One region of the Providencia zhijiangensis genome, then DNA from elsewhere that is predicted to be linked to it. Evidence: predicted binding sites of a transcription regulator. Region 1 holds the regulator's gene; each other region holds the start of a gene.

Region 1 (15,275 bases):
CGATTGAGCATGGAACGTCGTTAATGAAACCAGTAAAACGGATTTCACCTTGTGAGCTTTCTACCGGATCAGCAGCTAAAGCAGCGCCAGAAACGCCAACACCTAAACCTAAAGCTAGAGTTAATGCTAATTTATTCAGTTTCATAAAAGTTTTCCTTTAAATGAGTAGGAACTGCTATTTCTCTTTTTCTCTTTCCTGTTTTCACTGATGCAAAATCAAGTCTATTTACTTAAGCAGTGCATCCTTGAAAATTCCTCTAGCTTTCCTACTTGATGAATTTCATTCAGGTTAGAGATTTTTTTATATAAACGAGATCCATCTCATTTATGTGATTTAAAAAACAGAACTCATTAAGCCAACATTCTCACTTCTAAATTAATTATTGAGTCATTCATTAATTAATTAAAATTGATATAGAACACTAAATGAATCCTGATAACTACCTTGTGATATTTTCTGATGTCAATTCTACATACGTGACATATGTTGTCAAAAACCACCCAAATAAAGCGTTGACTTGGTTTTTTATATCGACAAAATGCAGATAAACAAGTTTCATTCACTGAATGAGTACTTAAACCTGAAGAAATGATGAATTACTTAGAAAGATTTATATGAAGGCTTCATTTTGCATTTATAAAAATGTCTAAATATTGCAAAAAATCTATAAATATAAAAACCTGTATTTATATTTATATACAACTTAATAAACCGTAAAGATGCAAATTTATTAGATTTAAAATCTATTGATTGTCTTTTTTTCACCGGTAATCGCTACATAAAAAACAAGGGGTAAGATAAGTCTTAATTAAAATCAACGTCAAATAGTAACAATGAATTTCAATAATTGTTTTTATTTGGTTAAAATTAACACTCAATGATTAACTAAAATGCAGCAATTAATGATTTATTTAAAATCAAAAAAGCCACATTTTAAATAAGATATTCATTCTTTATTAACGTTGACTTTATTAAAGTTAAAATTGCGTATTCAATTTAGTAAAAAACTGTTTATTTCATCACCATCATTTCAAACACAACAGAAATGGAAGTTATGGTAAACTAAACAGTAATAAAAACTTGAAGCTATCCAGGTGGGGCCAAACAAGATGAAAACAATCAGTGAAGACATGCTGCTTACGACGGCCGAACGTATTTGTCAGTCTCGAGGCGTGCGTTTGACCCCACAAAGAGAGACTGTTCTGCGGTTAATTGCGCAACAACACGGTGCGATCAGTGCTTATGATTTGCTAGATTTACTGCGTGAAATAGAGCCTCAGGCTAAACCTCCTACCGTTTACCGTGGTTTAGAGTTCCTCATGGAACAAGGGTTTATTCATAAAATTGAATCCACAAACAGCTATGTGGTTTGTCACCATGTCGATAATCCAAGTCATATTTCAGTGATGTTAATTTGTGATAATTGTGGCAATGTGACTGAAAGTGACTGCACAACCATCGAAAAAGCGATTAGTACTCTAGCCGAAGAAAATCATTTTCATCTCAGGCATACAGTGGTAGAAAACCATGGTTTATGCCAAAAATGTTTTGAGGTTTCCAATTGCCAAGATCATGAACACTGTGAACATGACCATCACAATACAGTCAGTTCAAAAAAGAAGTGATATAGAAGAAGAGATATACAGGAAGTAAAAGAAAGGGATCTATATAGCAACATGAAAATGGCTATATAAAGAAGGTCTATATAAAGAAGTAAAAAGTGAAAATAACTATATAAAGAAAGACTATTCGGAAAAGAGATATTGAGTCTGCTGCCAGACTCAATCACTCATCATCAATGCCAATCACTGTTACGGATAACCCCAACAGCCAGACCTTCGATAGTAAAATTCTGTTCGCGTAAATCAACCACGATTGGTGCAAAATCAGCGTTTTCAGCAATAAGTTCAACGCGATTACCTTGTTGCTTAAAGCGTTTAACCGTGACTTCATCTTCGATACGCGCCACAACAATTTGCCCATTATGGACATTCTGCGTTTTATGTACCGCAAGTAGATCACCATCCATAATACCGATATCTTTCATCGACATACCATTTACACGTAATAAAAAGTCCGCGTGTGGTTTAAATAACTCTGGGTCGACTTGATAATGGCTTTCAATATGCTCTTGTGCAAGCAATGGTTCGCCGGCAGCAACACGTCCAATCAGAGGAAGCCCTAAATCTTCGGATTCTTCTTCTAACAACAGACGAATGCCTCTGGAAGCTCCAGAAACAATTTCAATTACCCCTTTACGAGCTAAGGCTTTTAAATGTTCTTCTGCCGCATTAGGCGAACGAAAACCCAAACTTGCTGCTATCTCAGCGCGTGTTGGTGGCATGCCCGTTTGCGAAATGTGGTCACGCACCAGATCGTAAACTTGCTGTTGTCGAGCTGTCAGTGCTTTCATCCCGTTCCCCTGTTTGTTTATACAGTCAGACTGTGAGTATATACAGGTAAATGGGTATTGGGAACTGTTAAATTAGCCAAAATCTGCATTTGTTGATGAATTTCTGGCTTTTTATCGCTTTTACTGTTTTTAGCCAACTAAACCGCAAAATAACGCGCCCATAAAACGGTTCCCCAGATAAACAGAGCCAATCCTATCGTGACGAACACGGCTGCGGAGCCGATATCTTTCGCTCGTCCAGATAATTCATGGTATTCACTGCCAATACGGTCAACAACCGCCTCAATCGCACTGTTAATTAACTCAACAATAGCGACTAAAACCACTGATCCAATCAACAAAATTCTGTCAATTTGGCTAATATCCAAGTAAAAAGCTATAATTATCGCAATGATAGCAGCAACCGCTTCTTGACGAAATGCAGCTTCATTTACCCATGCTGCTTTTAAACCTTTAAGGGAGTATCCAGCCGCTTTGATGACCCGAGTGAGTCCCTTAGTTTGACTTGCCATATTTTTTCCTTAATTTCTAAACAATAATCAACTTTTGCAGTCAAAGTGAATTATCGATAACAGATCTAAACATTGCTTTCTGATATGATTGCGCAGCATTACTAACAAGAGGCTATAATCATTTATGTCACTATGGCGTAAAATATATTACAACACGTTGAATTTACCACTGAAATTATTGGTAAAAAGTAAACTAATCCCAACGGACCCGATAACAGAGTTGCAGCTTGACCCAAACAAGCCAACGCTGTATGTCTTGCCATATCACTCAAAGTCCGACCTGCTCACGCTTCGCCAACAATGCTTAGCGATTGGTTTACCTGATCCACTCGTGGATAACGACATCAATGGCACCAAGCTCCCAGCCTATGTGTTTATTGATGATGGCCCGCGCGTGTTCCGTTACTACTCCCCAGATCCACGTAAAGAGTCAGTAAAAATATTCCATGCGTATCTGGATTTGCATAAAAACAACCCAAATCTTGATATTCAAATGCTACCTGCATCCGTCATGTTTGGACGTGCGCCGGGTCGCGAAGGGCATAAGCCTGCCCCGCTGAAACTCTTAAACGGTGTGCAAAAATTCTTTGCAGTCCTGTGGTTAGGGCGCGATAGCTTTGTGCGTTTTTCTCCAAGCATTTCTCTTGGCCAGATGGCACAAGAGCATGGCACTGATACCATCATTGCCAATAAACTCGCTCGCGTAGCACGTATTCATTACTCTCGTCAGCGTTTGGCGGCTGTAGGGCCTAGATTACCAGCACGCTATGAGCTGTTTAATAAGCTGCTATCCTCTAAAGCCATTGAAAAAGCCGTTGAAGACGAAGCTCGCAGTAAAAAAATCCCATTACAAAAAGCCCAACAAAATGCCGTGGCGATGATGGAAGAGATTGCCGCCAACTTCTCTTATGAAGCAGTGCGACTGACTGACCGCGTACTAGGCTGGACATGGAACCGCTTATACCAAGGGATCAACGTTCAACATGCTGAGCGCGTTCGCCAGCTGGCGCAAGATGGCCACGAAATTGTGTATGTGCCCTCTCACCGTAGCCATATGGACTACCTGCTGCTTTCTTATGTGCTTTATCACCAAGGTCTGGTGCCACCACACATTGCGGCGGGTATTAACCTGAACTTTTGGCCAGCCGGTCCGATTTTCCGTCGTTTAGGCGCATTCTTTATTCGCCGTACGTTCAAAGGTAATAAGCTCTATTCCACTGTATTCCGCGAATACCTCAGTGAGCTATTTGCTCGCGGCTATTCCATTGAATACTTTGTGGAAGGCGGTCGTTCGCGTACAGGTCGCTTACTGGAACCGAAAACCGGTACCTTGTCGATGACCTTACAAGCGATGCTACGCGGAGACTCCCGCCCTATCACCATCGTCCCTATCTATATTGGTTACGAGCATGTGATGGAAGTGGGAACTTACGCAAAAGAGCTGCGTGGTGCTGAGAAAGAGAAAGAAGGCTTCTTCTCCATGGTGCGTGGTCTGCGCAAACTGCGTAATTTAGGCCAAGGCTATGTGAACTTTGGGCAACCAATTTCACTGACCCAATACTTAAATAACCGCGTACCAAATTGGCGTGAATCTATCGACCCGATTGAGCCACAACGACCAAGCTGGTTGAACCCAACCGTCAGCAGCTTAGCCGATAACATTATGGTGAATATCAATAATGCGGCAGCCGCCAACGCGATTAACTTATGTTCAACGGCACTGTTGGCTTCACGTCAGCGCTCACTCACCCGTGAACAGCTGCTTGAACAAATCGAGTGCTATCTGCAGCTATTGCGCAATGTGCCTTACACTGCCGATGCAACCACGCCGAACAAAACGGCTGAAGAGCTGCTTGAACACGCTTTGCAGATGAATAAGTTTGAAGTCGAAAAAGACAGCATGGGGGATATTATTATTCTGCCACGCGAAAATGCCGTCTTAATGACCTATTACCGTAACAATATTCATCACTTACTGGTTCTGCCTTCGCTTATCGCCAGCATTGTGCTGCACCATGAGCGAATTAGCCGTGACGCAATCCACCAGCAAGTTGCGCTGATTTATCCATTCCTGAAAGCTGAGCTGTTTATGCGCTATGACGCAAACGCGCTCACGGAAACGGTGGATACATTGATTAATGAGCTGAACAGCCAACAACTGATCTGTGTGAAAGATGAGAATATGGTGGTGTTAAATCCTCGCCGTATCCGTCCTTTGCAGCTACTGGCCGCAGGTGTTCGTGAGACACTGCAACGCTACGCCATCACGCTGTCATTGCTCAATGCAAGCCCAGAAGTCAGCCGCAATACGTTGGAAAAAGAGAGTCGTATGCTCGCACAGCGTCTGTCCGTTCTTCACGGTATTAACGCCCCTGAATTCTTTGATAAAGCCGTGTTCTCAACACTGGTCGACACACTCAAAGAAGAAGGCTACATCGATAATAACGAGAACGATATTTTCTCGACGAATGCGAAGAACTTGTACGCTGTGCTTGCACGCTTGATGTCACCGGAAATCCGTCTAACCATTGAGAGCGTTAGCCAAACTGAAGAACTTTCTGCACCAAAACCGGCACCGAAAAATACGCCGGAAAGTGCTGATGCAGACTCAGAAGCTCCGCAAGAGTAATCTCGCAAGTCAATGATATGCACCAACAAAAAAGGGTAATGCAGATGCATTACCCTTTTTCTTATCCCGTTTTAATGGTTAAAAATAGCTAATCACCATACCGATAAACAGAATAAAACCGACATAGTTATTATTCATAAACGCTTTGAAACATGGCGCACGTTCTCGGTTCACCATCAATTGCTGTTGATAAACAAACAGCGCAGCGGCTAGCACTAATGAACCATAATAAACCATGCCTAAGTTAGCTAATGAGCCAATCACCACCAGCAAGCCAACCATGACAATTTGTAGCAAACCAATAATCAGCTTGTCATATTGACCGAACAAAATCGCCGTCGATTTCACGCCAATTTTTAAATCATCGTTGCGGTCAACCATCGCATACTGAGTGTCATAAATCACTGACCAGATGATATTCACTAAAAACAGTAACCAACAAACTAATGGTAAGGACTCACTAACGGCTGAGAATCCCATCGGGATTGACCAGCCAAATGCAGCCCCCAATACGACTTGAGGTAAATGGCTCACGCGTTTTACAAACGGGTAGATCCACGCTAGCGCTAAGCCTGCGACCGATAACCAAATAGTCATGGTATTCAAACTCAATACCAATAAGAAAGAGAGCCCCACCAGCGCAGCAAATAGGATTTTTGCTTCTTTTTCCGTGACATCACCGCTAGGCAGTGGTCGATGTTTGGTTCTTTCTACGTGCCCATCGAAATTACGATCAGCAAAATCATTGATAACACAGCCTGCGGCACGCATTAAAAATACACCTGCCGTAAAGACAATCAGAATATGCAAACTTGGCGTGCCTTGGGCGGCAATCCACAGCGCCCAATAGGTTGGCCACAGTAATAACAGTGAGCCAATAGGTCTATCAATACGCATTAAACGGCTGTATGCATGCCATTTACTTAGCGCCATACTTCCCTCCACGTTGTCGTGCTCCTTTATGCTTCTATTTTACCCATAAACGTTATTTGAATTATGTTAGATAGTTATCTATATGCAGGTGATTCAGGTAAAAATATTTCGGTTAATAATAATGGTTTTTCGGACAATCTTAGTAAGGAGCGGCGTACCCAGCGGTCAGCGCTGGATCCCATTTCAATATAATCTCGGGTTAGGTTTTCATGACTAAAGAGGTAGCGCCCTAATGGGACTCGCCCAATATCCACTAATTGTTTGTCATTATCGGTGAGCGTCTCTTCTGGGATCAGCGTTCTGCCAATCAACCAAGGGATATTATCCCCATACATAATCACTTCCCGTAGCCAATAACGCTCACTAATTGGTAAGCATTTTTGTTCGTCGGCGGTGAGCATATCCAGTGAGATATAGCGTTCTAAATAAGGTATTACTGTCACTTTCTGACTATGCTGCTCAAACCGCTTGGTCATCGACCCCTGCTCTTGCAACCAATCCAATACACTTTCAGGAACACTCTCGTCGCCCTCTTCTAACCAGTTTATCGGGTGAGAGGTAAAAATCGTTTCAGGCATTCAATCAAATTCCACCATAGTAATTATGGTTATCCCCTGATTGCTACTCCAGCGTGTTAACGTCTAGCGCGTTAAAGCCACAACCAGCATCGTTCATCTAAATTATTGGGCGATAGAATAGCACGTTGTTATTGTGCAAGGTTAAAGATAGATAACAATTTATATAAAAAGTCGCTAATTCAACACAAATTGTAAAAATTTTGTGAAAAATATTTGATTTATAATGAGTTAGCTTAAAAATCGTATTTTATTAGGATACTAATAGCCTGCCAATCACAGGCTATTAGTCGCTTAAAAAAACGCCATTAACGCCAGTTTTTATAGCAATTAATCAGCCCGTTGGTGGAACTATCATGGCTCGCCACCGCTTGGCTATTTTCCAATTCAGGCAGAATACGGCTCGCTAGTTGCTTACCTAACTCTACACCCCATTGGTCAAAGGTGAAAATATTCAAAATTGCACCTTGGGTGAAGATTTTATGCTCATACATAGCGATCAGCGCCCCTAATGAATACGGCGTGATCTCTTTAAGCAGAATAGAGTTAGTTGGGCGGTTACCTTCAAACACTTTGTAAGGTGCTACATATTCCATCTCTTCAACGGTTTTACCTTGCGCGGCAAATTCTGCATCCACCACTTCGCGGGTTTTACCGAAGGCTAGCGCTTCAGTCTGTGCGAAGAAGTTAGACAGCAATTTAGCGTGGTGATCCCCCAGCGGGTTGTGTGTCACTGCCGGCGCAATAAAGTCACATGGGATCATTTTTGTCCCTTGGTGAATCAACTGGTAAAACGCATGTTGCCCGTTAGTTCCCGGTTCACCCCAAATAATTGGACCTGTTTGGTAAGTGACTGCATTGCCATTACGGTCAATATATTTTCCGTTTGATTCCATATTGCCTTGTTGGAAATAGGCAGCAAAGCGATGCATGTATTGGTCGTATGGAAGAATCGCTTCAGTTTCTGAACCAAAAAAGTTGTTGTACCAGATGCCGATCAGCGCTAATAAAACGGGGATATTGCTTTCTAGAGGCGTTTGCGTGAAGTGCTTATCCATTGCATGAGCACCGCACAGTAATTGAACGAAATTCTCATAACCGATGGATAAAATAATAGACAAACCAATCGCTGACCACAGAGAGTAACGACCGCCAACCCAATCCCAGAATTCGAACATGTTATTGGTATCAATACCAAATTTTGCGACTTGCTCGCTGTTCGTTGAGAGCGCTACAAAATGTTTCGCGATATGTTTTTCATCTTTGGCAAACGTCAATAACCACTCACGCGCTGAATGCGCATTAGTCATGGTTTCTTGCGTTGTGAAGGTTTTCGAAGCTATCAGGAATAACGTAGTTTCAGGATTGAGATCCTTCAATGTTTCTGCAATTTGAGTGCCATCAACGTTGGAAACAAAGTGCATATTTAAATGGTTTTTATAAGGACGTAGCGCCTCAGTTACCATAAATGGTCCCAGATCTGAGCCACCAATCCCAATGTTCACCACATCAGTAATGGCTTTACCTGTGTACCCTTTCCACTCGCCACTAATAATACGCGCGCTGAACTGCTGCATTTTTTCCAGCACTGCGTTCACTTCTGGCATCACATCTTTGCCATCCACCAGCACTGGGGTATTGTCGCGGTTACGTAATGCGGTATGCAGCACAGCACGGTCTTCAGTGCGGTTGATTTTCTCACCACTGAACAGACTTTTGATTGCATCTTCCAGTTGCGTTTCTTTGGCTAATGCCAAAAGTTTGTCCAATGTCTCTTGTGTAATACGGTTTTTGGAGAAATCCACTAAGATTTGGTCATCAAAAGTGGCTGAAAACTTCGTAAAGCGCTGTTCATCTTGTGCAAATAAGTCACGCATATGCACATTTTTCATGTCTGCAAAATGCTGCTCTAGCGCTCGCCATGCCGCCGTCTGGCTTGGATTGATACTTTTCATGGATAACACCTCCAAAACAATTTCAAATAATAATAGATTGTAACTCGCCGAGGGCACGAAGCTTATCGGTTTTCTGCGTTCTCATAATCTGCTGTTGTTAGGTCTATTCTCCCAAACCTAACGCCAACTGTCATCTCATCCCCAAAAGGATTAAAAAAGAAAAGGTATTGGGAAAACCGATAATCATTTGCCCATCATTAGAATTACTGATTTACCTCGATTCATTATTGACGATACGTGCCAAAGTCGATAAATCTATTACTCCAACGTATTTCAAGCTGTTGATGTAGTGCCTCATTCGGCCAGCGCCGCAGGAATTATTTTGGGTTAATGCATTATTTAAAGATAGGCGGTTTAATTAAAGGGATTGGAAAATGAATACAGTAGCTGGCAGTAATCAGTTTGTTATCGCAAAATTCGGTGGCACAAGCGTCGCTAACTTCGACGCCATGAATAAAAGTGCAGACATCGTACTGGCAAATGATCAAGTTCGTGTGGTTGTGCTTTCCGCAAGTGCGGGGATCACCAACTTACTCATTGAACTCGCTGAAGGCTGTGACACTGATAAACGCAACGAGCTACTGCAAAGAGTCAAACAAACTCAATATGACATTATCGAACACCTGCAAACTGCGAACGTGATCCGCGAAGAAATCGACCGTCTACTTGAGAATATTGCCCATTTAGCCGATTCAGCCTCTCTGGCCACTTCCGATGCCTTAACGGACGAAATGGTCAGTCACGGCGAGATTATGTCCACATTACTGTTTGTGGAAGTGTTGCGTCAACGTGGAGCATCCTCACAGTGGTTTGATGTCCGTAAAGTGATGAGAACCAATGAAAGCTTTGGGCGCGCTGAGCCGGATCTTGAACAGCTACAAGTGCTCGCACAGCAGCAGTTACTTCCACGCTTAGCCGAGTCAATTGTTATCACTCAAGGGTTTATTGGTCGTGATGCCAAAGGTCGCACCACCACACTAGGACGCGGAGGAAGTGACTATACCGCGGCCTTACTGGCTGAAGTATTGAACCTATCCCGCGTGGATATTTGGACGGATGTACCTGGTATTTACACTACCGACCCTCGCGTGGTGCCGAATGCCCAAAAAATCGATGAAATCGCCTTTGATGAAGCGGCTGAAATGGCGACGTTCGGCGCCAAAATTCTGCATCCAGCCACGTTATTACCCGCAGTACGTGCGGGGATCCCAGTATTCGTCGGTTCTAGTAAAGCGCCAGAAGCAGGCGGAACAATTGTCAGTGACCAAACGGAAAACCCACCGCAATTTAGAGCGCTCGCACTACGCCGCAAACAAACGTTACTGACGCTGCACAGTTTGAAAATGCTGCATGCGCGTGGTTTCCTAGCAGAGATTTTTACTATCTTGCTGCGCCATAATATTTCCGTGGATTTGATCACCACATCGGAAGTGAGTGTCGCACTGACATTAGATACAACGGGCTCAACAGGCACTAATGGTAGCTTACTAACTAATGCCTTAATGACCGAATTATCCGCGCTGTGCCGCGTAGAAGTGGAAGAAAACCTTGCTCTAGTGGCGATTATTGGCAACCAACTATCACAAGTGAACGGGCTCGGAAAACAGATTTTCGGCGCACTGGAATCCTTTAATATTCGCATGATCAGTTACGGTGCTAGCAGCCATAATATTTGTCTGCTTGTGCCGGGTAACGACGCGGAAGAGATTGTTCGCACGCTGCACAATAATCTTTTTGAGTGATAGCGAGCCAGAAACGATAACGGGCAATCTTTTGATTGCCCGTTTGACTTGCTAATAAATATAAATTTAACGACTTAGGAAAGAAGTAATCAGCCCACTAAACGTCGACTCACCCGCAAAAGCATAGGTGCTTTTTAGCTCTTCTCCGCGAATATCCGCAAAGCGCGCTAACGCTAATTCTTTGCTATTCGCCTCTATCTCTTCAAACTGCTTCTGATAACCCGCACTCAGCAACTCTGACGCTTTTTGGGTTTCCTTCATCTCTAACGCAACAACTTCGTCGGATTTAATAAAAAAACAATAAGTGCTCATTTGACACCTCATTTTTTCATACTCAAAAAACAACTAAACTCGTTCTAATCTAATGGAGAGATTTACAACAAAGACTCAACAAAGAACCAGTTAATAGAACTATACTTCATTATTTAGCTAAATAAAAATAGCTTCCTAATTCACAAAGATTGATAAATTTTATGGTGTAGATATACGTAGTTTCTATTCAAAAGTAGATAAGAAAAAGTGCAATTAAAGTAATTCCTAAGAATATCAAAATGATATTTGTAAATATGATAAAAATCGAAATAGACATTGATGATTAAAAGCCAATAATATTAATAAGGTTATTGGCTTTGAAATAAAATGGAATGGATCTTTTTATTAACTCATTTTCTAGAAGGTAATGAATCTTTTACACTTTCTGTATATTGCAGCATATTCGCTTTTGCATTATGGTCTTTTTGCAATAATGCTAAGTTATTTTTTGCGGTCACATTACCCAATTTATCTGCACGCTCAAACCACATAATAGCGCGAAAAATATTTTTACTACCGCCTTCTCCTCGAGCATACATCACGCCGAGGTTATTTTGCGCATCACTGTTTTCTTTGAATGCCGCAGACTCCAAAAGCTCTCGTGCTTTTTGGCTATCTTGTTGAACTCCAGTTCCAGTCAGGTAGAAAATGGCTAACTGGTTTTTTGCGTCCATATTGTCTTCTTTCGTGACTTCCAGCCACTTCACAATCTGCTGGATCTCAACATCCTTCAACTGACCCGCCAGGTATAAATTCGCTAACTTTAATTGTGCATCGACAATATCTGAATCGGCTAATTCGATATACCACTGGGTCGCTTTGGCCATATCAGGCTTAACACCGCCAAGACCTTTTTCATAATACTCAGCCACTTTCATGGCGGCTTCAGCAGATTCATTATCCGCAGCCATTTGGTACCACTTGAAGGCTTCGCTCAGGTCTTGCCCAACGCCATCGCCTGTCTCATACGCTTGCGCTAATGCATATTGAGCTGAAAATTCACCTTGGTTTGCCGCGCGTTTATACCAGTAAACGGCTTGGTAGTTATTTTGCTCAACGAGCGGATGACCTTTACTGTAAAAGTCCCCCATGTTTTTTTGTGCAACTGGGGAGCCCATATTCGCAGCTTGGCGATACAGGTAAATCGCCGTGTCCTCATCTTTTTCCATGCCTTCGCCATTTTCATACATCACGGCTAAGTTGTTCACGGCAGAGGCTACGCCATTACGTGCACTGCGCTCATACCATGTAAAAGCTTTATTGTAGTCAATATCACCACCAAGCCCATCATGGTAAAACAGCCCAATGGCAAACTGTGCATATTCCTGCTCTTGCTCTGCAGCCTCATAATACCAAGCACGTGCTTGTTTATAGTCTTTTTCGACGCCTAAACCACGCTCAAATAAATAGCCCATCGCATATTGGCAATATGCATCGCCTTTTTCGGCGCATTTACGGTACCAGTTACCCGCTTGCTCATAATCTTTTTTGCGCTGCGCCAGCATACCGATGTAGTAATCACCATCATTACTATTTAAATCGGAAGCTTTCTTAAACCAGTAATAGGCTTTATTTTCATCAGCATCGAGAAAATCTGTGCCATCCAAATACGCGACACCCACATCAATCATGGCATCAACTTTGCCCGCATTAGCCTCTTTAATGCTACTTTGGAAATCGGTTGGAAGGTTGCTTGGCTCAGTCACTTCAAGGGCTTTAGGTAAAGGTTCAACTAAAGCAGAATCCGCCTGAGGCGTTAAAACTACAGGGGTGATATTTGGGGTAGAAGATTGATTAGCAGCCGCTTTGGTTGGCTGGTTATGAAACGAACCCGACTCTATTGGCTCTGCTTGCACATAAGGGGCACAGATAATGCAGAAACTAAATAAGAGAGAGGGTAATTTCATGACATTTACTCACAGCTTGGCATTGACCACTGCTATATAAGATATCATTCCCATACAAAAATCATAAGGACTATAAGCAGAAAATAACCAAATGAAGTGAATTTTTAAGAAAATAATTTGGGTGATTATCGTAATTGGTTACAAAACGAGCTAATCACCCTCTGCTTAATAATTAAATTGTCTTAATGCGGAAAATTAATTAACGCGATATCCACCATGCTTACTGGCAAATAAATTAAACTTACCCCACTCAATTAAAATCAATTCCAATTTTTGATGACTAATTTTGCATAGCGTCGATATTTGGGAAACCACAAAATGGTTTTCACCCACTAATTCTTCTGAAAATACCTCGGCAATTAATTCACTCTCTTTCGCTGTAATTAACCAGCCATCATTGGTCGCAAATTTATGAACCGGAACCATACCTTCTTTGGTACTTTCTTTAGAGAGTAACTTATCTTCCGCTTGTTGGGCTTGATAAAACGCGTCGATTTCTTCTTGTGAAGGGATCGGCTCAACCCGCTCTTGGTTTTCCAAGAACAGATAAATTTCTTCTGCTCTTGCTGGCGTTAACTCGCTTCTTAACCAAATTTGGTTAAAGCAATGTTCCGTCAATGAATCTTCAGTATCCAATTTGTCCATGATTTGCAAAATACTCATCATGGCACTCACCGCATCTTCGCTCATCATAAACGTGTCTGGTGCGGCGCTATTTTGGATCTGATAAGGATAAACTACCGAGGACGGCAGTTTTCCTTCAATTATAAATTCATAGCTCATCATTTGCTCCCAATAGATTTCCTGCCTATAAGATGGAGGCGAATAACTGAAAAATCAATCTTCTGGATCAAATCAATCTTCTGGATCAAATCAATCTTCTGGATCATAGCCGAGGTTCGGTGCTAACCAGCGTTCTAATTCTGCGACAGTCATTCCTTTGCGTTTAGCATAATCTTCAATTTGATCTTTTTGCACCTGCGCCACCGCAAAATATTTACTATCGGGGTGACTAAAGTACCAACCCGACACCGAGGCTCCCGGCCACATAGCGTAAGAGCTGGTCAGTTTCATACCAATTTTGTCTTCCACATTCAGGAGTTGCCAGATTTTTTCCTTTTCTGTGTGTTCAGGACAAGCGGCATAACCCGGCGCAGGGCGAATGCCTTGATAATTTTCACGGATCAACTCTTCGTTGCTCAGCGCTTCATCCTGTGCGTAGCCCCAATACTGGGTTCTGACTTGTTGATGCAAATATTCTGCAAAGGCTTCTGCTAAGCGATCAGCCAAGGCTTTCACCATGATTTTATTATAATCATCGTGGGCATTTTCATACTGCTCAGCCAACTCATCCTCTTCTAACCCGCCAGTAACCGCAAATGCACCGATATAGTCCGCTTTACCACTCTCTTTCGGCGCCACAAAATCGGATAAACAGTAGTTAGGAAAATCGGTTTTCAACGTTTGCTGGCGTAAATTCAGTGAAATCGCTTGGACTTCATCCCGAGCAGAGGAGCGATAGATTTCCACATCATCCACCACACGGTTTGCAGGGAAAATCCCAAAAATTCCTTTTGGCGTCAGTAATTTTTGGCTATCCAGCGTGTCAAGCATCGCATTGGCATCAGCCAACAATTTGCGCGCCTCTTCCCCGACCACTTCATCTTCCAGAATTCGCGGATATTTACCTGCTAATGACCATGTCATAAAGAATGGTGTCCAATCGATATACTCACGCAATGTTTTAATGGAAGCCGCCACCTCTTGAACGCCTAAGAATTTAGGGACTGGCGGCTGGTACTGTTGCCAATCAATATTCACCCCATTAGCGCGAGCAGCTTCTAATGTGACGGGTGGGGTTCTTGGCTTTTTGCGCCCATGTTGCAAGCGAACCGTGTCATATTCACGACGCGTTCGGGCTACAAACTCGGCTTTTTGGGTTGCTGAAAGTAATGCGGCGACGACACCCACCGTACGGGATGCGTTCTGCACATAGACCGTAGGTCCTGAATAGTTTTGCTCGATTTTCACAGCGGTGTGAGCTTTCGAAGTGGTTGCGCCACCGATCAATAACGGTAAGGTAAACCCTTGTCGCTCCATCTCTTTTGCCACATGCACCATCTCATCCAATGACGGCGTAATCAGACCCGATAAACCGATAATATCGACGTTTTGTTCACGAGCGGTTTTCAGGATCGTTTCACATGGCACCATGACGCCTAAATCAATGATTTCATAGTTATTACACTGCAAAACGACGCCCACGATATTTTTGCCAATGTCGTGCACATCCCCT
Region 2 (9,482 bases), 890 kb from region 1:
TTGGCTTGAAAACGCACAGCACTGCCCACATGTAGTTTACAGCACAAGCAAGGCTTTTAAGGAGGTCGCTATGATGATCACCAGTAAATATGGAATCGGGCAACAAGTCAGACACAAACTTCTCGGCTACCTTGGGGTAGTTGTTGATGTTGACCCTGAATACTCGCTCGACCAACCACATGATGATGACATTGCATCCAACAGTACATTACGCGATCTGCCTTGGTATCATGTCGTCATGGAAGATGATAATGGGGAAGCGGTTCATACTTATTTAGCAGAAGCACAGATTACTTATGAGATGACTGATGACCATCCAGAACAACCGTCTATGGATGAGTTAGCAGAATCGATAAGATCCCAACTACAAGCTCCGCGTCTACGTAACTGATCATGAACGCAATCCAGTAAAGCAGCCCACCAGCTGCTTTATTTTTTTACATGACCGTCGATGAACACGCGATACTTATTTTTCCAAACCTAACGCTGGAATTTCTTGTTTAGGGCATTTATCCATCACGCACTGTAACCCCGCATTCACAGCAATTCTTTGCGCCTCTTCACTAATAACCCCTTTTTGCAGCCATAAGACTTTAGCTTTAATAGCGACGGCCTCATGAGCAACACCGACTGCAGCATCAGCATTTCTAAAAACATCAACCATATCAACAGGGTTAGGGATTTCACTCAGTTGGGCATAAACTCGCTGCCCTAATAATGATTGTCCCGCGAGCTTCGGGCTCACCGGAATAACCTGATACCCTTGGTGTAAGAGGTATTCCATGACTTCATAGCTTGGGCGGTCTGTACGGTCACTCGCGCCAACTAATGCAATTGTCTTAACGCTCGTTAGAATTTCAGCAATTTCTTGATCTCTCATCAAAATATCTCCCAAAATCAGTAAACTATTCATATGCATTATGATATATGTTGTACATCTTTGTTCACTCAATTTTTAAGATGCGTGACAGCTATCTATTTGTGATGCCAATCTTGTTTAAGGGAACCTCATGGAATCTACCACCCGAAAAATCGCAGCTTCAAAAAATATTGCTTTAGTTGCCCATGACCACTGTAAATCATCCTTACTCGGTTGGGTAACCAAAAATAAAACGAAATTAAGCTCACACAAACTGTTTGCAACAGGTACCACTGGGAGCTTGGTTAATAAAGAAACTGGTTTACCTGTTACCGGTATGTTGAGCGGCCCAATGGGTGGTGACCAACAAATTGGCGCCATGATTGCAGAGCAGAAAATCGACCTACTCATTTTCTTTTGGGATCCGTTAAATGCCGTTCCTCACGATCCTGATGTCAAGGCGCTTCTGCGATTAGCCACTGTTTGGAATATCCCTGTGGCCACCAACCCTGCCACCGCTGATTTTCTGATTACCTCCCCTTTCTTTGATGGGGAAATTGATATTGTGATCCCTGATTATCAAAGCTATTTAAATAAACGCACTAATTAATAGTACGCCGAAAAATAGCCGTAAATGAATAAAAAACTGCGCCATCGATATACTCAATGGCGCAGTTTTCATTTTTAATGAATTGAATTTTAATACGCGAGTTTTAAGGCTTTTTCTGCCTAGGTACACCCATTTGCTTTAGCTCTTCAACAAATTCAGACGGATTATCAGGGTTATACAATAACCATGCTTGCTGCTTCGCTCTCGTCAACGCCACATAAAATAGTCGTCGTTCTTCCGCATGTTCAAAATGTTCAGGTTGTGGCAATAAAGCGTCTTCAATAATCGACTCCCGAGCAGGCGCTGGGAATCCCTCTTTGCCACCATTTAAACCACAAATAATGACATGATCCGCCTGTTGGCCCTTCGATGCATGCATGGTCATAAATTGAATTTTCAATTTTGGCCAGCGTGTTTCCGCTTTCTTTAGAATTTCCGGCTTTAAATAGTGGTAACGAGCCAAAATTAAGATATTTTCATCATCTAAAACATAACCGCTCATTTTATCCAGCAAACGCTCTAGCGCATCTTCATACAATAAAACGACAGATTTTTTATTACCTTTTATCAGGCTATTTAATGGCTTATCTAACTGACTTGGGTTCTGTAATACAAAGCGATTCGCAATATCACCGATGCGCTCATTAAACCGGTATGTTGTATCTAATGCGCATAAATCCCCTTCACCAAAATGCGTTTTAAATGACGTAGTCAAATCCAATTCAGCGCCACTAAAGCGATAAATTGCCTGCCAATCATCACCGACTGCAAATAAACAGGTTTGCTTATTTTGTTGGCGTAATGCATGTAATAATTTGGCTCTCAGTGGTGAAATATCTTGGAATTCATCAACTAAAATATGTTTCCACGGGCTAATAAAGCGCCCTTTTTCAATAATGTTGACCGCTTGATGGATGAGGCCGGAGAAATCAATCGCGCCTTCATCTTTGAGAGCACTCTTCCAAGCTTTCAATAGCGGAGCCATTAAACGAATTCGTTTTTGGAATAGTGCACGAATTTCTTCCCGTGTATTGTCAATCATCTCTTTTTGGCTACCGCCATGAGAGCGGATCAAACTCAACCAGCGCTCTAGTCGAACGACTAGTTTGCGACTAATTTTTTCATCATTCCAAAATTCACCGTCAGGAATATCCCATTGCAATTCTTCTGACAGCCACTCTCGCCAACCTTTCGCTTGGGCTTTTTTACTGGAGCACTGCTCTCGCCATTCATTCAACAAGAGAGATTGGCGCTTTTCGGTATCCGATTCTAGCGCACTAATTATTGGTGACTTATTGCTACCTTCGCGGATAATCTGCAATGCAAGTGCGTGAAATGTCTTCGCCTCGATCTCTTTTTGTTGTAAACGAGATTGAATCCGCTCATTCATCTCTTCCGCAGCTTTACGTCCAAACGCCAATAATAAGATTTGCTCAGGTTTAGCCAGCTCTCTTAATAGAAGCCATCCTGCCCTTGCAACCAGCACCGATGTTTTTCCGCTACCCGCTCCCGCTAAAACTAAAACATTATCTTCACCATTAATGACGGATAATGATTGAGAATAATTTAATGGAGAGGATTCAATATGTTGGAAAAAATCATCATAGCGCGTTAAAACTGACTGGCACCAATTTTGGTTATTTTGTTTGCGACATTGTTCGCTATTCGTTAGCCACTGCCTGCAAAATTGGTAATGTGCGGCACAGTTTTCAAATAAAGGCATTCGAACGAGGGGTAAAGGAAGTGATGAAAACTGCTGAGTGATCCTTTCTTTTATCGATTGCAAGCTACGTAAACTTAACCACGCATCTTGCTGAGTTTGTTGTAAAATCGACTGAGTTAAAGACGTCAATACTTGAGCACTGACCTCGCTCATTTCAACGCTCCATTGCTGCCATTTTTCATTCAAAAAATGGTAGAAACGCTGAGTTTGTTTCCACTCTGTACCGTGCAAACGAACGACTTGTTCATCTAAAATTTCAAATTCCAATTCTCCCCAGACGATCCCACGCTTACAGCGAATATCTACTAGCTCATTGAAGGGAATAAGGTATTGATGGTTTTCACCACTAACTTCGATGCCTGCATTAAGTAAGCGAACCCGATTATAGGGATGCTGAGCCAGGCGCTGTCCAATCTGTGTCGATTTCAGTTCCATACGTTCTGCACCTGTGTGAATCATTCGTGAAAATAATCAAAGCATAATTGCTAATAGTTTTTTATTCTACGTAAACACGTTATTCTATATAGATAAGGATTTGTCTTACCACTGAGGTACTTTGTGCTAACGCTGCTAACCAGTTATCGTCGTGTGCTCTATAACAGCCATATTTTATATTATATCCGAATCTTAATTGCGCTGACAGGCACAACCTTGGTTCCATGGCTTTTAGGCTTAGAGCCTAAAGTCACGATCCCTTTAACTCTAGGCGTTGTCGCTGCCGCACTCACTGACTTAGATGATAGATTGACTGGCAGAATAAAAAATTTAATTATCACTTTATTCTGTTTTTTAATTGCCTCAGTCTCTATTGAATTACTTTTTCCTTACCCTGTTTTATTCTTTTTTGGGTTAGCATTCTCAACCTGCGGTTTTATCTTACTTGGCGCATTAGGGCAACGCTATGCCACTATCGCTTTCGGTGCTCTGCTAATTGCAATATACACCATGCTTGGCGTACCTATTTTTGATACTTGGTACATCCAACCTGCGCTCTTATTAACTGGTGCCATTTGGTACAACATTCTCACTCTCATCGGGCATATCCTTTTCCCTGTTCGCCCACTACAAGATGCCATTACGCAATGTTATCAGCAGCTTTCAGCTTATCTTGATGCAAAGGCAAACTTATTTGACCCTGACCTCGAAGATGACTATCAGCAGTCAGTCTATGATTTAGCCTTAGTAAACAGTACGTTAGTCAGTACGATGAATCAGGCAAAAATATCGCTACTCAGCCGATTGAAAGGCGATAGAGGCCAGCGAGGCACACGTAATACATTACAATATTACTTTGTCGCTCAAGACATTCATGAACGAGCTAGTTCATCACATATTCAATATCAACAGCTTAGCCGCCGTTTGCGCCATTGTGATATTTTATTTCGCTTTCAACGCTTATTAACCATGCAGGCCAGAGCCTGCCAGCAGGTCGCTCAATCCGTCTTATGGCGCAAACAATATCAACATAATCCGCGCTTTGAGCGCACATTTACGTATATTGAAAACTCCTTGCAGCTACTCCAGCAACAATCTCCTGAATTACATGAAATCAAAGCATTACGAAACTTGCTAAAAAATCTCAAAGGGATTGATGTGCAACTCAAAGGCTTGAGCCTCGGTCAAGCCTCTTGGCAGCAGAATAATAAGCAAATTGAACAGTTATCTGATGAATCCGTCTCTGGTATTCGCGATGTATTTGCTCGATTCAAACATCATTTAACCCCAAAATCCTCGCTGTTTCGCCATGCAGTGAGAATGTCAGCCTTGCTTTGTACTGGGTATTTGATTATTCAACTGTTTGATTTGGAACGCGGTTATTGGATATTACTCACGAGCTTATTTGTTTGCCAACCCAACTATAATGCGACTAAGCGCCGCCTAGCATTGCGTATTACAGGCACTTTGTTAGGGATCGCCATCGGCTTACCTTTACTCAATATCGTGCCATCCATTGAGGGACAACTCACGCTGATCGTGATCACCGGGCTCCTGTTCTTCATGTTCCGTAGCAGCCAATATGCCCAAGCAACGCTGTTTATTACATTGCTGGTGCTATTTTGCTTCAATTTACTCGGCGAAGGCTTCGAAGTTGCACTACCTCGAATTATCGACACTCTCATTGGCTGTTTTATCGCATTACTGGCGGTCAGTTTTATTTGGCCTGACTGGAAGTTTCGACAATTACCGCAAGTGGTACAGAAAACGATGGATAGCAACTGCCGTTATTTGGATGCTATTTTACAGCAATATTATCAAGGTAAAGATAATAGCTTGGAGTACCGTGTTGCGAGACGTGACGCCCACAATAATGACGCAGAATTCGCTTCAATTGTTTCAAATATGGCATCGGATCCTAAGTCATACCAAATCACGCAGGAACAAGCGTTCCGCTTACTGTGTTTAAACCATACATTACTGAGCTATATTTCAGCCCTCGGCGCCCATAGAGAGCAGATGCAAAACGAAGCTAATCTTGCCTTATTAAATGATGCAATCTGCTATATCGAATCGTCTATTCAAATCACATCTTTAGATCCCGCAATGATTGACGAAAAATCAGAGCGCCTAAGGGTGAGCCTACTGAACCGCATTGACCATGCCTCCAGCGATGACGATGAGAAAACCGTACTGATCATGGAACAGACTAAATTGCTGATTGAATTAATTCCTGAAATAAAATCAATGATTAAACAAATTAGCTTGTCATAAAATAAACTGATGAGCGGGCATTAAAACCTATAAATGGCCATGCCCGCTGATTTGAAAGAATAAAAAATTAATTCATACTGTTAAACCAGTTAATGAGCTCCTGCCGAGTTCGAGAAGGTAATACTTCACTATGGCAACCCTCGATAGCCGCAGCCAATCCAATCAACTGTTTTACACTTGGTATCAGCTTCCCATGCTGTTTTAGTTTCAAGAAGCACGCTTTAGCACCTATCATAATGAGATCTTCTGCATGGAAAATTCCAATCTTCCCAAGCGCCCTCTCCATTGCCATATTCATATTTGGCAAGTCCTTGATGCGTACCGCCGCCGACTCTCTTTGTTGAGTTTCTTCCATGGCTGAACGGTACGCTAATTCAATGATGTGACTCAATATTAATGGGTCACACCAAGCCTCTTCCGGAAGTTGGTAGTAGCGCATCTCTAACGGGATGCCTCTTTTACTGTATACCAACCGCTCAAACCCAACTGATTCAAAATAACTACGAGAAAATAGGCATCCACGAACATAAAATTGCCCATCCAGTACCAATCCCACAAGTGCATTATCAATACACAAGCAATATCCACCAAAGTGGTTTTTCTTTTTCAGTGCACCAAACTGACCCAAAATTTGCTGTAAAAGGGAACTTCTTTCATTTTGTAATGACACTTTTCCATCTCCTTATGAATAAAAAAAATACAATCGTCCTTGAAGCTCAAGCAATAAAAAAACAACTGTTTTTACATATAATTATGCTTAATTGATTTTAAAGTTTCAGTTAAAAATGCCAAGTATAACTCGCATAAAAACCACAAAGTTGCGAAGCGCTTTGTAAAAATAGCCTTGATATTGTATAAATATACAGTTACTGTATGTTCATACAGCACTTGTCTCCATGTAATATTGTAGCGAGGTGAATTATGAGTATCTATTCTTGGAACAACGCAGCGGAACATTCTCTTAATCATTTTACTAATGATAGCTTCACGCATGACCGTCTTACACATGGCAATTTAAGCGATGCAAACTCAACAATGAGTTTTGCAAATGGCTTAATGCAGCAAGGTATGGTGAGCGAGTTAGTTTATAACGAGCAACATCCAATTATGGATTACATCTTGCTACCCATGTTGCGCCAATTCGGTATTCAATCACGTTGGCTATTATGGTTGAGCCCAGATAAAAAACTGAGTAAACACTGGTTAGAACAAGCCGGTTTACCCGTTAATAAAATCATGCAACTTAATCAAGTTAATTCAATTACGACCATTGATGCCATGGAAAAAGCATTAAGAAGTGGTAATTACAGTGTCGTATTAGGATGGTTGCCAGAAATAAACGAGCAAGATTTTGTTCTTTTACAAAATGCAGCAGAAGCAGGTCATTCGATGGGATTCATTATGAGGCCAGAAAAAACATATAATACAAGCTCAGCGGATATTAGACATCGAAACCTTTTAAAGATTCACTCCAATAACATTCACTAAACAACAATAAGATTTTTCTTACGAAATTTTACATTCATAAAGATAATTATAAATAAAAAACACTTAAATACTTTAAAATCAATTAGATACATTTATTAACAACAAAATGAGTAATATATTTATCTCTCTGATTTCAACGGCAAAAAAAGACTTTTTTTAACCTTTATTGCTTACCATACTTGTATCTTTTGGAGTTCGTTGTAGACTTTAGCCTGTTAAGCTTATGACATTATTTTTTTACTTTTCGTAAATTTTTGTGGATAATGTCAGCTGAACCTAGCAATTAAATTGAACCAATGGCAAATAATAAGGCTCACGAAGCCAAGCCAATATTGGATGATAACGAGGCGTAAAAATGAAAAAGACAGCTATCGCGGTAGCAGTGGCAGTGGCAGCATTTGCAACTGTTGCACAAGCAGCTCCAAAAGATAACACTTGGTACACTGGTGGTAAATTAGGTTGGTCTCACTACGAGCACGCTAAATTTACTTTTGAAGATGCTGCTGGAGATGAAACTTCAGTTGGTACTGGCAAAAAAACTCGTGACCAATTAGGTGCGGGTCTGTACGCAGGTTACCAATACAACCAGTACATGGGCTTCGAAATGGGCTATGACTGGTTTGGTAAAATGAAGTACAAAGGTGACAACGCAGGTAGCGTTTCTTCAATGGGCGTTTCTCTGACTACCAAACTGAGCTATCCAATCATGGATGACTTAGACGTTTATACTCGTCTGGGTGGTATGGTTTACCGTACAGAAGCTAAAGTTAACGGCGTTGGTAAAGAAACTGACACTGGCGTTTCTCCAGTTTACGCACTGGGTCTTGAGTATGCTATCACTCCAGAATTAGCTACTCGTTTAGACTACCAGTGGGTTAGCCGCATGGGTGACAAAGACAACATCGGTGTTAGCCCAGACAACGGCATGCTGAGCGTTGGTCTAGCATACCGTTTCGGTCAAGAAGCAGCTCCAGTTGTTGCTCCAGCAGTAGTTGCTGAGCCAGCAGCTCCAGTTGTTGAAAACAAACGCTTCACTCTGCGTTCAGACGTTCTGTTTAACTTCAACAAAGCAACTCTGAAACCAGAAGGTCAGCAAGCACTGAACGAACTGTACAACGAACTGAGCAACATCGACCCAACTCAAGGTCGCGTGCTGGTAGTTGGTTTCACAGACCGTATCGGTTCACAAAACTACAACCTGCCACTGTCACAAAAACGTGCTCAGTCAGTAGTAGACTATTTAGTATCTAAAGGCGTTCCAGCAAGCGCAATCGCTGCTGAAGGTCGTGGTAAAGAAGATCCAGTAACTGGTAACAAATGTGACGCAGTTAAAGGCCGTGCAGCTCTGATCGAGTGTTTAGCGCCAGACCGTCGCGTTGAAATCGAAATCCAAGGTACAACTGAAGTTGTAACTCAACCAGGCGCTTAATTTATAGCCCTAGTTTGAATTTCGAACTGAACATAAAAAGCCCCAATTTATTGGGGCTTTTTTTTCATCCTCAGAAAGAAAGGTCGTCACAATCTTCTATTTGGTCAACTAAAGATCGTTACTCTTTCTCCGACTTACCTAAGATCGCTTGAAGATCATGCTTCAATAAGCTCATTTGGCTCTCATACTTATCTTTATGTTCCGCATCTTCAATTAGCTGAATAATTGTCTCTGATAAAGTTTTATTCCGTTTTACTGCCAAATTAGATAGTCGCTGCCAAACCGAATAATTTAAATCGATCGACTTTTTCCGAGTATGTGGATGCTCAGCATTAAAGTGTCGTTTTCGACGCGCACGAATACTCTGTTTCATACGGTTATCCAATTGAGGGGACATATGATCTGCAATCCACTTCAATACATCCACTGGCGTATTTTCCAGCTTTAACAGCTGCTCAATTGCCTCTTGCTCCGCACTTCTTTCTATATATCGGGTAATAGGCTCCCCGCTTCTCGCTTTATTGACTAGATATTCCCATTTCCAGCCACATTCAAGATTTTCAAGTTGCTGATATTTCATATTTTTTCCCGAAGAAAATCGTACCTATCATTATATTAGCAATAATATAGGAAAAATGCTCAAGGTGGATTTTATTTAATCGAT
Region 3 (5,701 bases), 1.9 Mb from region 1:
GGGCGCGTGCCCATGGACTTTGTTTGTCCTTATTCAACCAAAACGGTGCTGATTTACAAACTTGCGCATGGTTTACCCTGATCCGCCAGCATCAAAATGGCATCGCGGGATTAAACGAAGGCTTATCTTTACTCCAACATTTACTAAGCCGCCACTGGCAAGGATTATGGCCACAACAGACCCATGCCCGGGTTGAGATCCTCGCAACGCTGAGCCAACAATTGATGACTGGGTTACGCGCCCATGCGCCTGTTTATGCAGACCTGCCAGCACTGTATCAAACTGAAGCGACCCTCGGCCAAATCGGTCAGTTGCTGCAAACATTAGAGCTCAAACACCTCACTCAGCTGGAGCGACTGCAAAACTTGCTCACCACTCAAGCCAAGCAGCTCGAAAATACCGATGTTCCTGATAGTGGCTTTATTCCACCAACGCCGCTCCAATTGCCAAAAACTGCACCATCATCATTTCATGCCCGTACCGCCGCAACGCCAATTTCCATCAAGGCCAATGCCACTATCAGCGCACCGACACCGACCAAGCCTTCTTACCGCAAAGGCATTTGTGTGGGTCTGGCTTTCGGTATTGTGCTCACAGGCGCGCTGAGTGCAGGAACTTTGTATATGTTACACCCGCAAATCAATAACCACGTTTTAGCGCAAGCTCTCCCACAACTCCCTGACTTTACGCCGAATATCGCCTCAATTCTTGAGCAACAATTACAACCTAATGCCGCTCAACCCAATAGTTTTTCTCCTGAAAAACTCAAGATAATCGATAACTACCTCGTGGAATTAGAGTCCGTCTCCCCAATTTGGTCTCAGCAGTATGGATTAAGCATGGTGAGTTACCTCACGAAACAATACGGTGAACGTCAAGAAGTCAGCGCATTTAATGATAAATGGCAGCAAAATATGCAAATTAATGCGTTATCTAACGATAAATTACAACAATGGTCTGAAGGGATGGCCGAGTTAAATAATCTCAGTACGCGCTTAGACAGTCTCGATGGTAAACCTCGCAGCTATATCACGGGGTCTGAATTAAAAACCATTATTTTCAATGCCCGCCAGCATTTTAATCAAAGCGTTCCGTTAGAAGAAGAATTGCGTCGCCTTGAGCAACTTCAAACCCAAGGCTCCGTTCCTGAGTCTGAATACCAACGGATTGATAACCATTTTAAACAGCTACTGAATCGCTATGCGTTGATAAAACAAAGCGAAAAATAAACCTATTTATTCCTAAGCAATACCTGTATGGAGCACCTTATTCGTGCTCCATTTTTTTTCAGTGATATACTCGTTTTAAATTAACATGATAATTATTTTTCAAGGAATACCCCATGCTTCGCTGTGCTGCTCGCATCACCCACCAGCTACGTCATGCATTTCATTCTCGACCACGCTTTTTGGTCTCGCTTATTGTTGCTTTCATCACTTTCTTCGCTTTATTTCAAACTCAAAGTCTAATTATTAACTTAATTATCAGTTGGAACGCATTTGCGTGGTGCTATTTGCTGTTTCTGTTCCAGAGAATTATTAGCCACAATGTGAAAGACATTCGTAAGCTGACGAAAATTGAAGATGAAAGCGCGAGCATGGTAATATTTTTCTTGATGTCAGGCTGCTGCGTCAGTTTATTAGCCTTATTCTTTGCCTTGGGTGGACACAGTGATATTCCGAAAGCCGATAAAATTTACTCTTATATTTTAACTGCCTCGACATTGATATCCTCTTGGCTGCTCTTACCCACCGGCTTTACCATGCACTATGCCCATCTCTATTACGGTAATAGTGAAAATGAAAAACCGTGGCTAATTTTCCCCGATAAAATCACCCAACCGAGCTATTCGGATTTTATGTATTTTTCATTCACCATTGCCGTCGCCTCACAAACGGCCGATGTGGAAGTTGCCTCAACCCCTATGCGACGTGCGGTATTACTCCAATCTGTTATTTCATTTGTCTTTAATATGGCAATTTTAGGGTTGTGTATTAATATTTCTGCCAGCTTCTTTTAAAGGGTAAATACCCTTATCGGAATAATTTGCCAAAATAAAAAGAGTTAGCCTGCTATCACAATAAAAAAATATTCAATGCGGGATATTGACAATATCCCCATATAGATCTAAAAATACTGTATATTAATACAGTCTTTAGTAGAGGCTATTATGTTACGCATCGAAGTGTTATTTGATAAGAATTCACCACAAAAACCAAGTGGCTTGGTTTTACAAGCTTTAGAGTCTGAGATTTTACGCAAACTACAGTCACAGTACCCTGATATGGTTACTCGAGTAGGCTTTAGCTCTCAGCAGGCGATTAATATTTCAGGAACGAAGATTGCGGATGACAAATTACGCATTGAAGAGATCTTAGAAGAAATTTGGATGGATGACGGCTGGCTACCTGAAGCAAATACCGATGACTAGATGATTAGCAGAGAAATGGAAGGGTAATATCCATCTTCCATTTCTTAATTCATTATTCTTTGAAGTTAATCTGAATCACTTTCAATGTGTTTCTGTCTATCACTTATATGCTTCTACGTATAAAAACCGATAGCACCACAATTTACCATTCCGCCATTAACGAAAAAGTATTAATAAAGTTTTTGACGAAGATACGATTTAAACTCATTCATCGGATTACGTTTCGTTTTACTCACTTCAAGTATTCGAGCCTCTACTAAGCAAGTTTTCGCATCAGTGCATCGCTGAACTTCATTTAATTTCGTCGGATTCAACGCCAATTGTGGCTTATTGAAACTCTCCCCCATAAATAGCAAGGCAATAAAAATAATCCCGATAAATAGCAAGGCAATAAAAATAATCCCGATAAATAGAGGCACTTCAATATACGCTTGTTTCATGATGAATGCTCTTGTTATGGTTGTTGAGGGTATATTAGTGCTTTTGCATTTTAGTACCTTAATATTTGGTTAAACCAACCTTAAGGGATGCTTAAGGGGGTAAATATCCTGGTTGCTGGGTGAGCGGAGTCTGCTTATACTCCGCAACAGAGGTAATAAATATGAATATTTTATTGGTAGAAGACGATCTTCAGCTCGGCAAAGCGTTATGCCGTGGACTAGAATTAGCTGGGTTTAATCCTTGCTGGGTCAGATTATTATCGGATGCTAAGCAGCAATTACAGACACGCAATTTTGATGTCATGCTTTTAGACTTGGGATTACCTGATGGTGATGGTCAAGAGGAATTAATTTCATGGCGCCAAGCTGGAGAATCAATACCGATTATTATTCTTACCGCCCGCAATAAAATGGATAATTTAGTGGCGAGTTTAGATTCTGGTGCCGATGATTTCTTAACAAAACCCTTTGAGATGCCAGAGTTGATTTCTCGCGTAAAGGCTATTAGCCGACGTATGGCTGGGTTTTCATCTGAAATTTGGCAATTGGATAATCTGCAATTAAATCCATTAAACCATCAAGTCACCTTGGATGGCCAATTATTATTACTCTCCGGCAAAGAATATCTGTTGCTATACGAGTTAATTAAGAATGCCGACAATGTCGTGCGAAAAACGGATTTAGAGCAACGTTTATTTGGCTTGGATGATGTGGAAAGTAACTCCCTTGAAGTCCACATTCATAATTTACGCCGCAAAATTGGTAAAGACAGAATTATTACTATCCGTGGCATCGGTTATTTACTAAAAAAAGAAGCGCAATCTGGTGAAGATTAAATCCTTTCTTGTCTACACATTTGGTATTCAGATTGGCGCAGTCATCTTTTTATGGCTGCTGCTAGTCGGTTGGTTACAATTTTTTTATCTACCTGATTTGGTCGATGATGATGAATTTAACCAACAACAGCAAATTGTCACACAAGGGATTGCGCGTACATTAGGTACAGTGTCAGATACCCCAGAATATTTTGATAAGCTCGCGGTTATTCTGCAAAAAATGTATACCGATGCCATGGAAAACGGCATTGAAACTAGCTATAAACCGTATATGGTTGTGCGGGATAATCGCGGACATGTGTTATATCGCAATAGTGAAAAGATTTCGGACCCATCACTAAAATCAGTCGAGATGCTAACTGCCCAACATAAAGATTGGCATTTTACCTCTGCATGGGATGATGACCATACCCTCGAAGTTGTGATTGCAGAATCGTATCTTGAGCGACGAAAGTTAATTGGTAATCCAGCCGAAGGCACTGCCATTCCTCTCGCCTTTATTTTGGGCATAATGTTAATCGCTATTTTGATCACCGCCTATTTTAGTATTCGCCCAATTAAACAAGTCGCTAAAATTATTTCATCGCGTCAACCGGGAAATTTAACGCCGATTGATACCAAAGATATGTATAAAGAAACTCGCCCGATTATTTCCGCGATTAACCAATTAATGGCACGAGTCGATGCCGCGAATTTACGCGAAAAACGTTTTATGGCAGATGCGGCTCATGAATTGCGAACTCCGATTGCAGCGGTAACAGCACAATTACATGTGTTAATGCATATCGATAATCCAAAAGAAAAAGCCGAAATTATTAATGATATGAAAGAGACATTAACGCGCGCCGCTTCTTTATCTCATCAATTAATTGATCTCGCACGTTTGGAAGCGGAAGATTTTGCCATTCGTAAAGAGAACATTGATTTACCGATGTTAATCAGTAATCTCATTTCATCGCATATTCCTTATGCTCTCAATAAACATATTGATGTGGAATTATCCAGCCCAGATTCTTTCTATATTGAAACTGATAAGCTGGCGCTGAGTAATGTGTTCACTAATTTAATCGAAAATGCGATTAAATATTCGCCAGAAAAAGCCAAAATAAAAGTGACATTGGCAGATCTCACCCCTTTTGGAGCCACCATTACAATTCAAGATAATGGACGCGGTATTCCAGAAGAGAGCCGGGCGCATTTATTTTCTCGCTTTTACCGTGTGCCTGGAACATTAGAAACAGGAAGCGGTTTAGGATTATCTATTGCCCATAACTTGGCATCAAAAATAGGTGCGACATTAAAAGTCACTGATGGATTAGAAAATAAAGGCATTGGATTTATTATTGATTTGCCTTGATTGAATCGGCAGTTGAGAATAATACCATTAATTAAAATAATGTTATTCAGTTAACATCCCGAGTGCGCAATAAGCATTACAATCCCTTATTACGTTAAATTACTTAGCCATAAAAAGGGGCAATAATGTCACAGGCGCTAATCATCATTGATCTTATTAACGATATTGTGGGTAAAAACGGTTTATCCAATAGCAGTTATTCCCAAGTCAATTCCCGTAATATTATTGAAAAGGCGAATCAAGCCGCTAATTACGCAAGAAGTCAGCGTATTCCTGTTATTTGGGTTAAAGTTGGCTTTAGCGATAATTATCAAGATATCCCCGCTGGCTCTCCACTTTTTTCACAAGCTAAACAGAAAGGCGCATTAAAATTAAGCGGCTATGGCTGCCATTGGGTGGAAGATTTGGAAGTTCATATGCAAGACAGAGTGATCATTAAGAAAGGCGTTTCTGCATTTGCAGGCAATAAACTCCACCAATGGCTCAACGATAATGATATTACTCAGCTCTATTTCGGTGGCGTCAGTTCGGTAATGGCAATCCAAAGTAGCGTGAGACAAGCCCATGATTTAGGTTATTTTTGCCATGTCCTCGAAGATGTGTGTGCCGCTGCAACCATTGAACTACACGAACAAAG

What was found. The regulator LexA, encoded in region 1, represses DNA repair genes until DNA is damaged. The targets are predictions, from matches to a motif close to TNCTGTATGTACATACAGNA.
Region 2: sulA (SOS-induced cell division inhibitor SulA) is a predicted target of LexA. The motif match lies at 6,769-6,788, and genes of this name have one in related genera.
Region 3: QS795_RS10375 (DinI-like family protein) is a predicted target of LexA. The motif match lies at 2,135-2,154, and genes of this name have one in related genera.

Annotation. Positions count from the first base shown of each region.
Region 1 is NZ_CP135990.1:392,073-407,347, reverse strand. Features, by position in the region: gene QS795_RS01815 (fimbrial protein) at 1-145, opposite strand, end outside; gene zur (zinc uptake transcriptional repressor Zur) at 1,111-1,626, shown strand; gene lexA (transcriptional repressor LexA) at 1,797-2,414, opposite strand; gene QS795_RS01800 (diacylglycerol kinase) at 2,552-2,926, opposite strand; gene plsB (glycerol-3-phosphate 1-O-acyltransferase PlsB) at 3,051-5,555, shown strand; gene ubiA (4-hydroxybenzoate octaprenyltransferase) at 5,634-6,488, opposite strand; gene ubiC (chorismate lyase) at 6,563-7,066, opposite strand; gene pgi (glucose-6-phosphate isomerase) at 7,372-9,018, opposite strand; gene lysC (lysine-sensitive aspartokinase 3) at 9,393-10,760, shown strand; gene QS795_RS01770 (hypothetical protein) at 10,827-11,072, opposite strand; gene QS795_RS01765 (tetratricopeptide repeat protein) at 11,423-12,979, opposite strand; gene QS795_RS01760 (hypothetical protein) at 13,175-13,762, opposite strand; gene metH (methionine synthase) at 13,853-15,275, opposite strand, start outside.
Region 2 is NZ_CP135990.1:1,286,484-1,295,965, reverse strand. Features, by position in the region: gene hspQ (heat shock protein HspQ) at 71-391, shown strand; gene QS795_RS05750 (CoA-binding protein) at 467-880, opposite strand; gene QS795_RS05745 (methylglyoxal synthase) at 1,011-1,469, shown strand; gene helD (DNA helicase IV) at 1,573-3,627, opposite strand; gene yccS (YccS family putative transporter) at 3,751-5,901, shown strand; gene QS795_RS05730 (TfoX/Sxy family DNA transformation protein) at 5,969-6,571, opposite strand; gene sulA (SOS-induced cell division inhibitor SulA) at 6,823-7,389, shown strand; gene ompA (porin OmpA) at 7,745-8,818, shown strand; gene matP (macrodomain Ter protein MatP) at 8,937-9,398, opposite strand.
Region 3 is NZ_CP135990.1:2,252,719-2,258,419, forward strand. Features, by position in the region: gene QS795_RS10365 (VasL domain-containing protein) at 1-1,229, shown strand, start outside; gene QS795_RS10370 (DUF1345 domain-containing protein) at 1,343-2,020, shown strand; gene QS795_RS10375 (DinI-like family protein) at 2,171-2,431, shown strand; gene QS795_RS10380 (hypothetical protein) at 2,602-2,871, opposite strand; gene QS795_RS10385 (response regulator) at 3,033-3,707, shown strand; gene QS795_RS10390 (sensor histidine kinase) at 3,697-5,064, shown strand; gene QS795_RS10395 (cysteine hydrolase family protein) at 5,190-5,701, shown strand, end outside.